Regions from separate parts of the Arthrobacter glacialis genome, predicted to be linked through region 1. Evidence: riboswitches for the same ligand, from Rfam matches in the RefSeq annotation. Region 1 holds a riboswitch; the other holds the start of a gene.
What was found. Region 1 has a riboswitch for cyclic di-AMP ahead of CVS28_RS01685 (aggregation-promoting factor C-terminal-like domain-containing protein). Riboswitches for the same ligand answer to the same signal wherever they lie in the genome.
Positions count from the first base shown of each region.

Region 2: it holds a riboswitch for cyclic di-AMP, as region 1 does, so the genes downstream of both, CVS28_RS04675 (M23 family metallopeptidase) here and CVS28_RS01685 (aggregation-promoting factor C-terminal-like domain-containing protein) in region 1, are expected to answer to the same signal.

Region 1 covers NZ_PPXB01000001.1:375,140-379,543, forward strand. The annotation lists gene tadA (tRNA adenosine(34) deaminase TadA) at 1-307, opposite strand, end outside; gene upp (uracil phosphoribosyltransferase) at 393-1,031, shown strand; gene CVS28_RS01680 (formylglycine-generating enzyme family protein) at 1,196-1,978, opposite strand; gene CVS28_RS01685 (aggregation-promoting factor C-terminal-like domain-containing protein) at 2,009-2,728, opposite strand; cyclic di-AMP (ydaO/yuaA leader) riboswitch at 2,731-2,927, opposite strand; gene CVS28_RS01690 (MarR family winged helix-turn-helix transcriptional regulator) at 3,143-3,619, shown strand; gene CVS28_RS01695 (MFS transporter) at 3,620-4,404, shown strand, end outside.
Region 2 covers NZ_PPXB01000003.1:220,257-224,660, forward strand. The annotation lists gene CVS28_RS04660 (DUF6457 domain-containing protein) at 1-147, opposite strand, end outside; gene mobA (molybdenum cofactor guanylyltransferase) at 156-887, opposite strand; gene CVS28_RS04670 (NlpC/P60 family protein) at 1,014-1,796, opposite strand; cyclic di-AMP (ydaO/yuaA leader) riboswitch at 1,801-2,002, opposite strand; gene CVS28_RS04675 (M23 family metallopeptidase) at 2,154-2,897, opposite strand; cyclic di-AMP (ydaO/yuaA leader) riboswitch at 2,966-3,196, opposite strand; gene CVS28_RS04680 (iron-dependent transcriptional repressor DtxR) at 3,316-4,011, opposite strand; gene serC (phosphoserine transaminase) at 4,263-4,404, shown strand, end outside.

The DNA of each region.
Region 1 (4,404 bases):
CCCCGGCCTTCTCATCCCACGCCCCAAAAACAACGCGCGGCACTCTCGCCAACACAATGGCCCCGGCACACATGGTGCACGGCTCGAGCGTGACCACCAGTGTGCAGCCATTCAACCGCCAAGAACCCAGTTTCGCTGCGGCTTCGCGGATCGCCACCACCTCGGCATGGGCCGTGGGGTCTCCGTGCGCTTCACGTTCGTTGCGCCCCAAACCCAGGACGTCGCCGTCGGGCCCTAGGACGACGGCGCCAATGGGGACATCCCCTGTGGTCAGGGCCCGGCGGGCTTCCGTGAGGGCAATGCCCATCCATCCGGCGTGAAAAGCCGTGGCGGTGGTCTCGATTGGGTGAGATTTCTCGGTGTTGGGCACGGCTCAATGGTAGCTTTTATTCATGCGCGTACTGGTTGCGGATCATCCGCTAATTGCCCACAAGTTGACCGTCCTGCGGAACAAGGACACTCCGTCCTCCGTTTTCCGTCAGCTGACCGAAGAACTTGTCACCTTGTTGGCCTATGAAGCAACGCGGGAAGTTCGCGTGGAACCGGTCAACATTCAGACACCCGTGACCTCCACCGTGGGTACCGGCCTGAGTAAGCCCACACCGTTGGTGGTGCCGATCCTGCGCGCAGGACTTGGCATGTTGGAGGGCATGACCCGTCTGCTGCCCACCGCCGAGGTTGGTTTCCTGGGTATGGCCCGCAACGAGGAAACCCTCGAGGCCATCACCTACGCCGAGCGCCTCCCCGAGGACCTCACCGGCCGCCAGGTCTACGTGCTGGACCCCATGCTGGCCACCGGCGGCACCTTGATCGAAGCCTTCAAGTTCCTCTTTGACCGCGGCGCCGCAGACATCACCTGCATCTGCCTGCTGGCCGCACCGGAAGGTCTGGCCAAGCTCGAGGCCGCCCACGGCGACCGCGACAACGTGCACGTAGTTCTTGCCTCGATCGATGAGGGCCTGGATGAGAACTCCTACATCGTGCCCGGACTGGGCGACGCCGGCGACCGCCTCTATGGCGTAGCGGAGTAATCCCCAACCCCTCCCACCGCTCGCAAGCTCGCGGCGGGGCCCTCGGGGTTGTGGGCCCACCAACCCCTATTCCAAAAATGCCGCCGTTCCCGCTTTTTGCCACCGATAGACAGGTGGCATTTTGCGGGAACGGCGGCATTTTTCGCAGGATCGGCCACGAGTGGCTACAGCAGCGAGCGCAGCGGCGTCCAGCCCACGGGCAGCGGACCCTTAATGGCAGCTCGGTGCCTATCGGCATCGGCTGACCAGCCCTGGGCGGCATGTGAACCGGCGTCGCCAACGGCTCCGCGCGCCATCCGGAAGCCCACATCTTCCAGGACGGCATCCGGGGCGCTGCCTCGGCGCACGGAGGCCCGGGCGCTCCATGAAGGATCATCCCAGCCAGCTCCCCGCAAACTTCTGTAATCGCCATAGCGGGCCGTGTCAGCGTAATCCCAGCACCATTCCCACACGTTGCCGATCATGTCGAACAAGCCAAAGCTGTTCCCGGCCTTGCCAGCAACTGGTTGAGGCCCCTCAACCTCATCCAGTGCTGTCCAGGCAATAGCGGAGAGCGGACCGTAGATGGGTGTCACGGTGCCCGCGCGAGCCGCCCATTCCCATTCGGCCTCGGTGGGCAGCCGGTAGCCGTCAGCGCTGACATCCCAGCCCACCTCACGGCCGCTCACACTGTAGGCGGGCGCATAGCCAGCCAGAGCGGAGGCGGCGTTGCACCACTGCACGGCGTCGAACCAGGTGACGGGGTGCGCAGGCACGCTGGCAGCTAAAGGCGAGGTTCCGGCGTCGTCCATGACAGCACGCCAAGTGGCCGCTGTGACCTGCGTCCGGCCCAGCCAAAATGGTGTCAATGAAACGTCGCGGGTGGATTCCGATCGGGCGTCGCGCAGCGCAATGCTGCCGCCGGGGATCGGCAGCAGCGCATCAGGATCCGAAAAATCACCAGCCACAAGTACTCAGCCCCTAGTTCAAGAAGTTATTTAGTACCAGCCCACGGATTCGGAGTGGCCCCAGGCCCCACACGGTGAACCGTAGCGGCCTTCGATGTAGCTCAAACCCCAGCGGATCTGGGTCTGGAAGTTGGTGCTCCAGTCGCTGCCTTCGCTGTCCATCTTGTTGGCCGGCAGGGACTGGGCAATGCCGTAGGCGCCGCTGGAGGCGTTCTCTGCCGAGGTGAGCCATTCGGACTCGCGCTGCCAGAGCAGGGTGAGGCAGCTCATCTGGTCAGCGCCCCAGCCATGAGCGGCCATTTGACCGGAGGCGTAGGCCTTTGCGGCGGCGGGGTCATCCACGGCAACAGGGGCAGGCGCTGCGGTAACGGCTTTGACCTGCTCCGCTTCGGCCTTGACGGCGGCAGGAGTGGCCGCGGCCTTTGGCGAAGAGCTGACAGCGATGCCGGGGAAGCTAATGGCAGCATCCGTGGGAACTGACACTGCCGGCGCCGGAACCGAGCGGTCCACGGCGGAAACCAGGCTGGTGTTGCCCTGGTCGGAAAGAGTGTTTTCCACGGACTGTGCCACGGAGCCGGCTGCCACCAACGCGCCCAGCACTGCCACGGCAGCCATGCATTTGGCGGTGGCCGTTACGGGGGAGGATTTGCTGGCTGCGCGTGTTCCGTTGCTTGCGGAGGCGAGCCCAAAAAGGGAGGGACGGCGGGTTGATTCGGCGCGACGACGGCCGCGCTGCTGTGGTGCAGACATAGTTGTAGCCTCTCTACGCCTGCGAGGTGAGCTGTCGGGAACGGACTAGAGAATCCGGCCACGCAGTAATGGCAGGCAGAGTTCACTGCTTGAAAGAACTGCGCTGGCTTAACCCCAAGGGCTTCCATGTGGAAGGCCCGCAAAGATTGGGTCCCCCGTCTCTGCCATGGGAATGGAGGGAAATGGGCGGCGGCAGAGCTCGGCGATCCGTCCATTTGTGCCAAAAATCGTAGGTGATTCAGCAGGCACAAATATCAGACTAGTCCATAAGGACAGTCATGTCACGTTTTGGTAACAACCTTTGTAGCGAGGTGAGTGGCATGGTGAGCAATCTTTCATTTACTTAGCAATGCTAACCATCTAGGGTGAAAAGCAAGACGATACGAAACTTTTTCTTTAGGTAGCTGACACGTGATGACTGAAACTTCTCTAAGCACTACGACGCCGGACAGGGCACCTTTGGCGTCCCGCAAGCCCATCGGCGTGGCACCCCTGGCCGCTGAATTGCGGGTGGCGATTATGCGCACCTCCCGGCGGCTGCGGGCCGAGGCTGCCACCAGGGAGATCAGCCCGGGGCAGTATTCGGTTCTGGCGGCCGTGCTCAGAGGTCCGCAAACTGTGGGCTGGCTGGCTGTGCGCGAGCAGATTCAAGCGCCCTCCATGACACGGATTGTGAATGCGCTGGCTGAAGCCGGGCTGGTGAGCCGCGAAGAGAATCCCCAGGACAAGCGCCAGGTGCTGGTTCAAATTACCGAGTCAGGAGCCGCCGCGCTGCTGCGGGCACGCTCAAAACGAACCGCCTGGCTGGCCAAGCGCGTGGCGGACCTAACCCCGAAGCAGCGTGCAACGCTGCACGAGGCAGCTCTGATTTTGCAGGAGATGAGCTCCTAAATGAGTTCCATGTTCCGTTCGCTGAGAGTTTTCAACTACCGGCTCTGGGTGACAGGAGCCCTGGTGTCCAATATCGGTACCTGGATGCAGCGCGTCGCCCAGGACTGGCTGGTCCTGACGGTCCTCACCAATCATTCAGGCACCGCTGCCGGCATTACCACGGGCCTGCAATTCTTGCCCATCGTGTTCCTGGGGCCCTACGCAGGGCTGGTGGGCGACCGCGTCAACAAGAGGAAACTGCTGCTCATCACCCAAACCGCCATGGGAATTTGTGCGCTTTTGTTGGGAATATTGGTTGTCACGGGGGCTGTACAACTGTGGCACGTTTATGTATTGGCCACCCTGCTGGGTGTGGCCAGCGCCTTCGATGCCCCGTCACGTCAGGCGTTTGTGTCCCAGGTGGTTGCCAAGGAGGATGTGCCCAACGCCGTGGCGCTCAACAGTGCGTCCTTCAACCTGGCCCGCCTGGCAGGGCCCGGCGTTGCGGGTCTGGTCATTGCGCTGGTGGGAACGGGGCCGGCCTTCTTGATCAATGCCGCGAGCTTTGCTGCCGTGATCGTCTCGCTGTGGCGCATGCGCACCAGCGAGCTCATTCCCGCAGTGCGGGTGCCCCGGGCCAAGGGGCAGATTCGTGAAGGCTTTGTTTACATCAGGCAGCGCCCGGATTTGATGATGATCATGGTGCTGGTGTTCCTGGTGGCCACCTTTGGGATGAACTTTCAAATCACCAACGCACTCATGGCCACGGCAGTTTTCCATGTGGGGCCGGGGGAGTACGGGCTGCT
Region 2 (4,404 bases), on a different contig from region 1:
CAGGGGTGCGGCAGGACGAACAATCGAGTGCGCTGCCACGCCGGCAACATTCAACACGCCCTGGATGTCCACCTCAATGTCGGCAATCTCAAAAGCTTCTTGCAGCTTGGTCATCCACGCCTGCAGAATCTGGTCCTGATTTTCCAACTGGTTCCTCATTCCTGTCCGCCGCCGGGCACCGCAATGCCGTGGCTGCGGGCGTCATCCCACGTGTCGATGTCCGCGGTGATTCCCGCAGGGACAGCACATTCCTTGATAGCCACACTAGCAATGAGTGAGCGCACGGACGCGTTCGCCAGCCGCTGTGACACCCGCGCCGCATCAACGGCAGCCAGTAACTGCCGCACGGGGTAGATTCCTGCCAGCGGCTGCAGCCGGCCGTTGTCCACGGCTAGCACGGCGTGTGGTGGCGCAGCGCTGCCTGCTTCAGGGCTGTCCGCCCCAAGGCCATCCGCTGCGAGCAGGAGTTGGGCCACCTCAGCAGCCGCAGGCATATCACACGCCAGAATCAGGACCCTTTCTGCAGGGTCCTCGCTGCGTGGCAGGGCAGCCAATCCGGCAGCGATTCCCGCTGCAGGGCCGGCATAAGGCGGATCTTCCTGCACGGCCACCACTAGCTCACCCAGTTCCACTGTTCCCAGCCACCTGGCAATGCTCTCCACGGGACCTACGACGGCGATGCGGGCCTGGGCACCCACCTCACCCTGCACTGCGGCCGGGTCAAGAATCCGTCCCGCAGTTTGCAGACTCGCTTCCTGGGCGGCGATCACCGCCGCCGCAGCCGCAACTGTGCGGGCCAGCAACGTGCTGCCTTCCACGAGGAGACCTGCCTTGGGCACACCACCCAGACGCCGGGAGAGCCCACCGGCCAAAATCACTGCCTGCATGGGTGTGGGGTCAAAGTCAGCATGTGGCCATGCTACCGCGCACCAACGGAGCCTCACGGGCTGGCGCGCGGCGTTTAAAGCAATAAACCCCGTCCAAGGACGGGGTTTATTGGGTATAAAAAGTTCTTAGTGACCCATGGCGATGAAAACGGGGCCTGAACCGACGTTGGCGGAGAAGACAGCGGTCATGCCGCCGCCCCATCCACCGTGTACGGCCTGGCCGTTGCCAATGTAAACAGCGATGTGGGCCATGCCCATGCCGCCATCTGCATAGTAAATCAAGTCACCGGGCTGAGCTTCGGCTGCGGAAACCGTACGACCCAAGCTCAAGTAGCCAGCGGGCCAGTCGTGGAAGTTAATTCCAGCGGCAGCCAAGGAGTTGCTGGCAAGTGCTGTGCAGTCCTGGGCAACGCCAATCTGAGCCAAGGCGGCGCTGGCAATGGTTGCGCCAATCCCGCTCTGGGTAACAGGCTGTGCTGCAGGGGCCGTTGTGGTTACCGTTGCAACCGGTGCTGCGGCGGGTGCCACTGCCTCTTCTACAACTGGTGCTGCAACAACGTCGCTGCTCTTTGCCTCTACAACTACCGGAGCCTCAACAACAGGGGCCGGGGTGGAGGTGATTGCGGGGGTGGCGAAGGAGATCTTCACCGTGGAAGCTGCTGTGATGGCGGACGCAAGTTCCGTCTTCATGTTCAGCGTAGTGGCACCGTCAGAAGCGCGCTCCACCGTGGGAGTAGCCGCGTTTGCTGCGATACCGGATGTAAGTACCAAACCTGATGCAGCTGCGATAACAGCCGCCTGACGACCAACCCCGCCGACGTTGAAGCTGACGGCTTTCGTGAGGGTGGAGATCGGGCTGGACTTAACAACCTCGGCGCGGTGGCGCCCAAGGGCAGTATTTGAAGCCAAGAAGGTTTCCTCTCCCAATGCCTGCGAGGTAAGCTGTCGGATTCGGATGGGAGTCACCCGGCCGCTCCACGTTATGGCGCACACAAAGAAACATTTCTTATGCGTGGTTTAACGCTTCGCGGCTTCACCCCAAGGACTTCTGCAATAAATGCGAAGCCCGATTATTGGTTCCCCCGCCCCTGCCAGACGATTGATACGAACGGACCACGAGCAGTGGCAGAGCTAGGCAATCCACTCATGGACGCCCGCTTGATTCGAAGTTGGCGCGATTACGACGTTACAACAGATTTTTGGCAATGTCACGTTCAGGTCACGGTCGTGTGACTAAGTCGTAATCAAAAGTTGCCTGTGAATGAATTAAAGCCAGCCCATGGGATCGACAGTTTCGTCGTTGACGATAACCTCGAAGTGCAGGTGGGGGCCGGTCGATGCACCGGTGGAGCCGCTGATGCCCACCAATTCGCCCCGCTCAACCTTTTGGCCAACCTTGACTGAATTGCTACTCATGTGGTTGTAGGAGGTTGAGAGCCCGTTGCCGTGGTCCACCACTACCCTGTTGCCGCCACCGTAGGTGTGCCAGCCCGAAAAGGTAACGGTTCCGCCGGCGGCCGCAAGCACTTCGGTGCCGCTCGCAACAGCGAAGTCCTGGCCGGTGTGGTGTTCATCAATCTGGCCTGTGATGGGGCTTACGCGGTCACCAAAGGGAGAGCTTGGAGCCAAGACTTTCAGCGGCGCTGACAGCGTTCCCTTGGAGGCGGCGGGGGCGACGTTGGAGGCGTTGACCTGCAACGTTTCCTTCAGCTGGCCATCGGGGTTCAATTTGCTGCCAATTTCCGGGGCCGCAAAAGTGATCGGGATATCAGCGGATGCACTGACCAGAGTCTGCGCCGAAGCGGCAAATTCCGGTTCCATCGGCTGCTGGTCAACCGCCTGGGCCGAGGGCAAGGTGACGGCCAGGACCAAGCCCGTGGCGGCCATGGCGACGCCCATTTTTTGGCCTGCGCCGCTGGCGGCTCCGGCACGCAGCAAAGCGGCTACGGAAACGCTCGATGATGAATTGGCGCGCTCAACGGCAAGTGCTTCGCGGCGGCTGCCGGTCATAACTACGAGCTCATGAGTAGCCGGCGACGACGCCCGACGGCGTCCCCGCTGCTTATCTTCTGACACTAAAAACCTCTCTTTGATGCACCTGCGGAGTTAGCTGTCGGATTCGGATCAGAGAGTGAAACTTTTGATCCGGCCCAGCCTCGAGACACAGATCTATCCAAGGCACTGCCCAAAAGGACAGTGTCAGCGAATAGTTTGCTGTGTTTTCGATGACGGGCTTCACCCCAAGGCAGGCTGCAAGCCTGCCGAAAGTGGTTCCCCCGCCCTTGCCTAAATGATTGCTGTCCGTTGTGCGAAGGCAAGGTTCGGTGTCGCCCAACGGTAACGCTTTGATTACAGCGCCTGTTTATTACTATACGGTACGAGCGGTAAACGTAATAATTCCGTTACCTTAGTTATCAATAACTGTGAGTCAACTCATGGAGACGAAAATATGGGAAGCCACCTCGGGCGGCAGTTCCAACGCCCCTTCGATCCCCGGCACGCGGACCGAAATGTACTCCCCGACCTGGGCCAAGGAAATCTGTGCGCCCGGGCGCAGCCCGCCTTCGTCAAGCTGGACCAACAATTCCGGATCCACCTGGATGCGCTCAGAAAGCCGGTGGATGATCACTTGCTGCTCCGGGGAGTAACTGCTCATGGCCTCAACCAGTGTGACGAGTCCCGCGGCAAACAAGGGCGAGATCTCCCCGCCAAGTTCTTCAAGCCCGGGAATGGGATTGCCATAGGGGGATTCTTCGGGCCGGCCCAGGAGGTCAAACAAGCGCTGTTCCACCCGCTCGCTCATGACGTGTTCCCAGCGGCAGGCTTCCTCATGGACGTAGGCCCAGTCCAACCCGATCACATCGGAGAGCAGCCTCTCAGCAAGCCGGTGTTTACGCATCACGCGGGTGGCTTTGTCCCGGCCGGCAGGGGTCAGTTCCAGGTGCCGATCACCGGAGACGATCACCAGGCCGTCACGTTCCATGCGTCCAATGGTTTGGGAAACTGTGGGACCTGAGTGGTGCAGGCGTTCGGCAATGCGTGCCCGCAGGGCCACAATGTTCTCTTCTTCCAACTCCAGGATGGTCCGCAAATACATTTCGGTCGTGTCAATCAGATCGGCCACGGCAGTATCCTCCTGTTGTTGGGTGAGATTTTGGGCAAAGCCTTTTCATCTCTACGTTAGCCTGAGTGGCGCTACGGAAGGAAACCTGGGGCAGCTGCGCGCCAGTCATGGGTGCACGGGGAACGGCCATGGGTGGGCGGTTTGTTCAGTACATGTCAGCATTTTTCCGCTGAGCGAAGTTCTACGGCAGAATTGGCAACAGCCCTTGGGTCTTAAACCAACTTCCATCTTTTAATTTTTTGGAGCAACTTGTGAGCGAATCCACGCCCCTCACCATTCCCGCCAATCTGCGCCCGGCCGACGGGCGTTTTGGCGCCGGCCCCTCCAAGGTTCGCCCCGAGCAGATTGCTGCACTCTCCGAGGCTGGCGGAACGCTCCTGGGCACCTCCCACC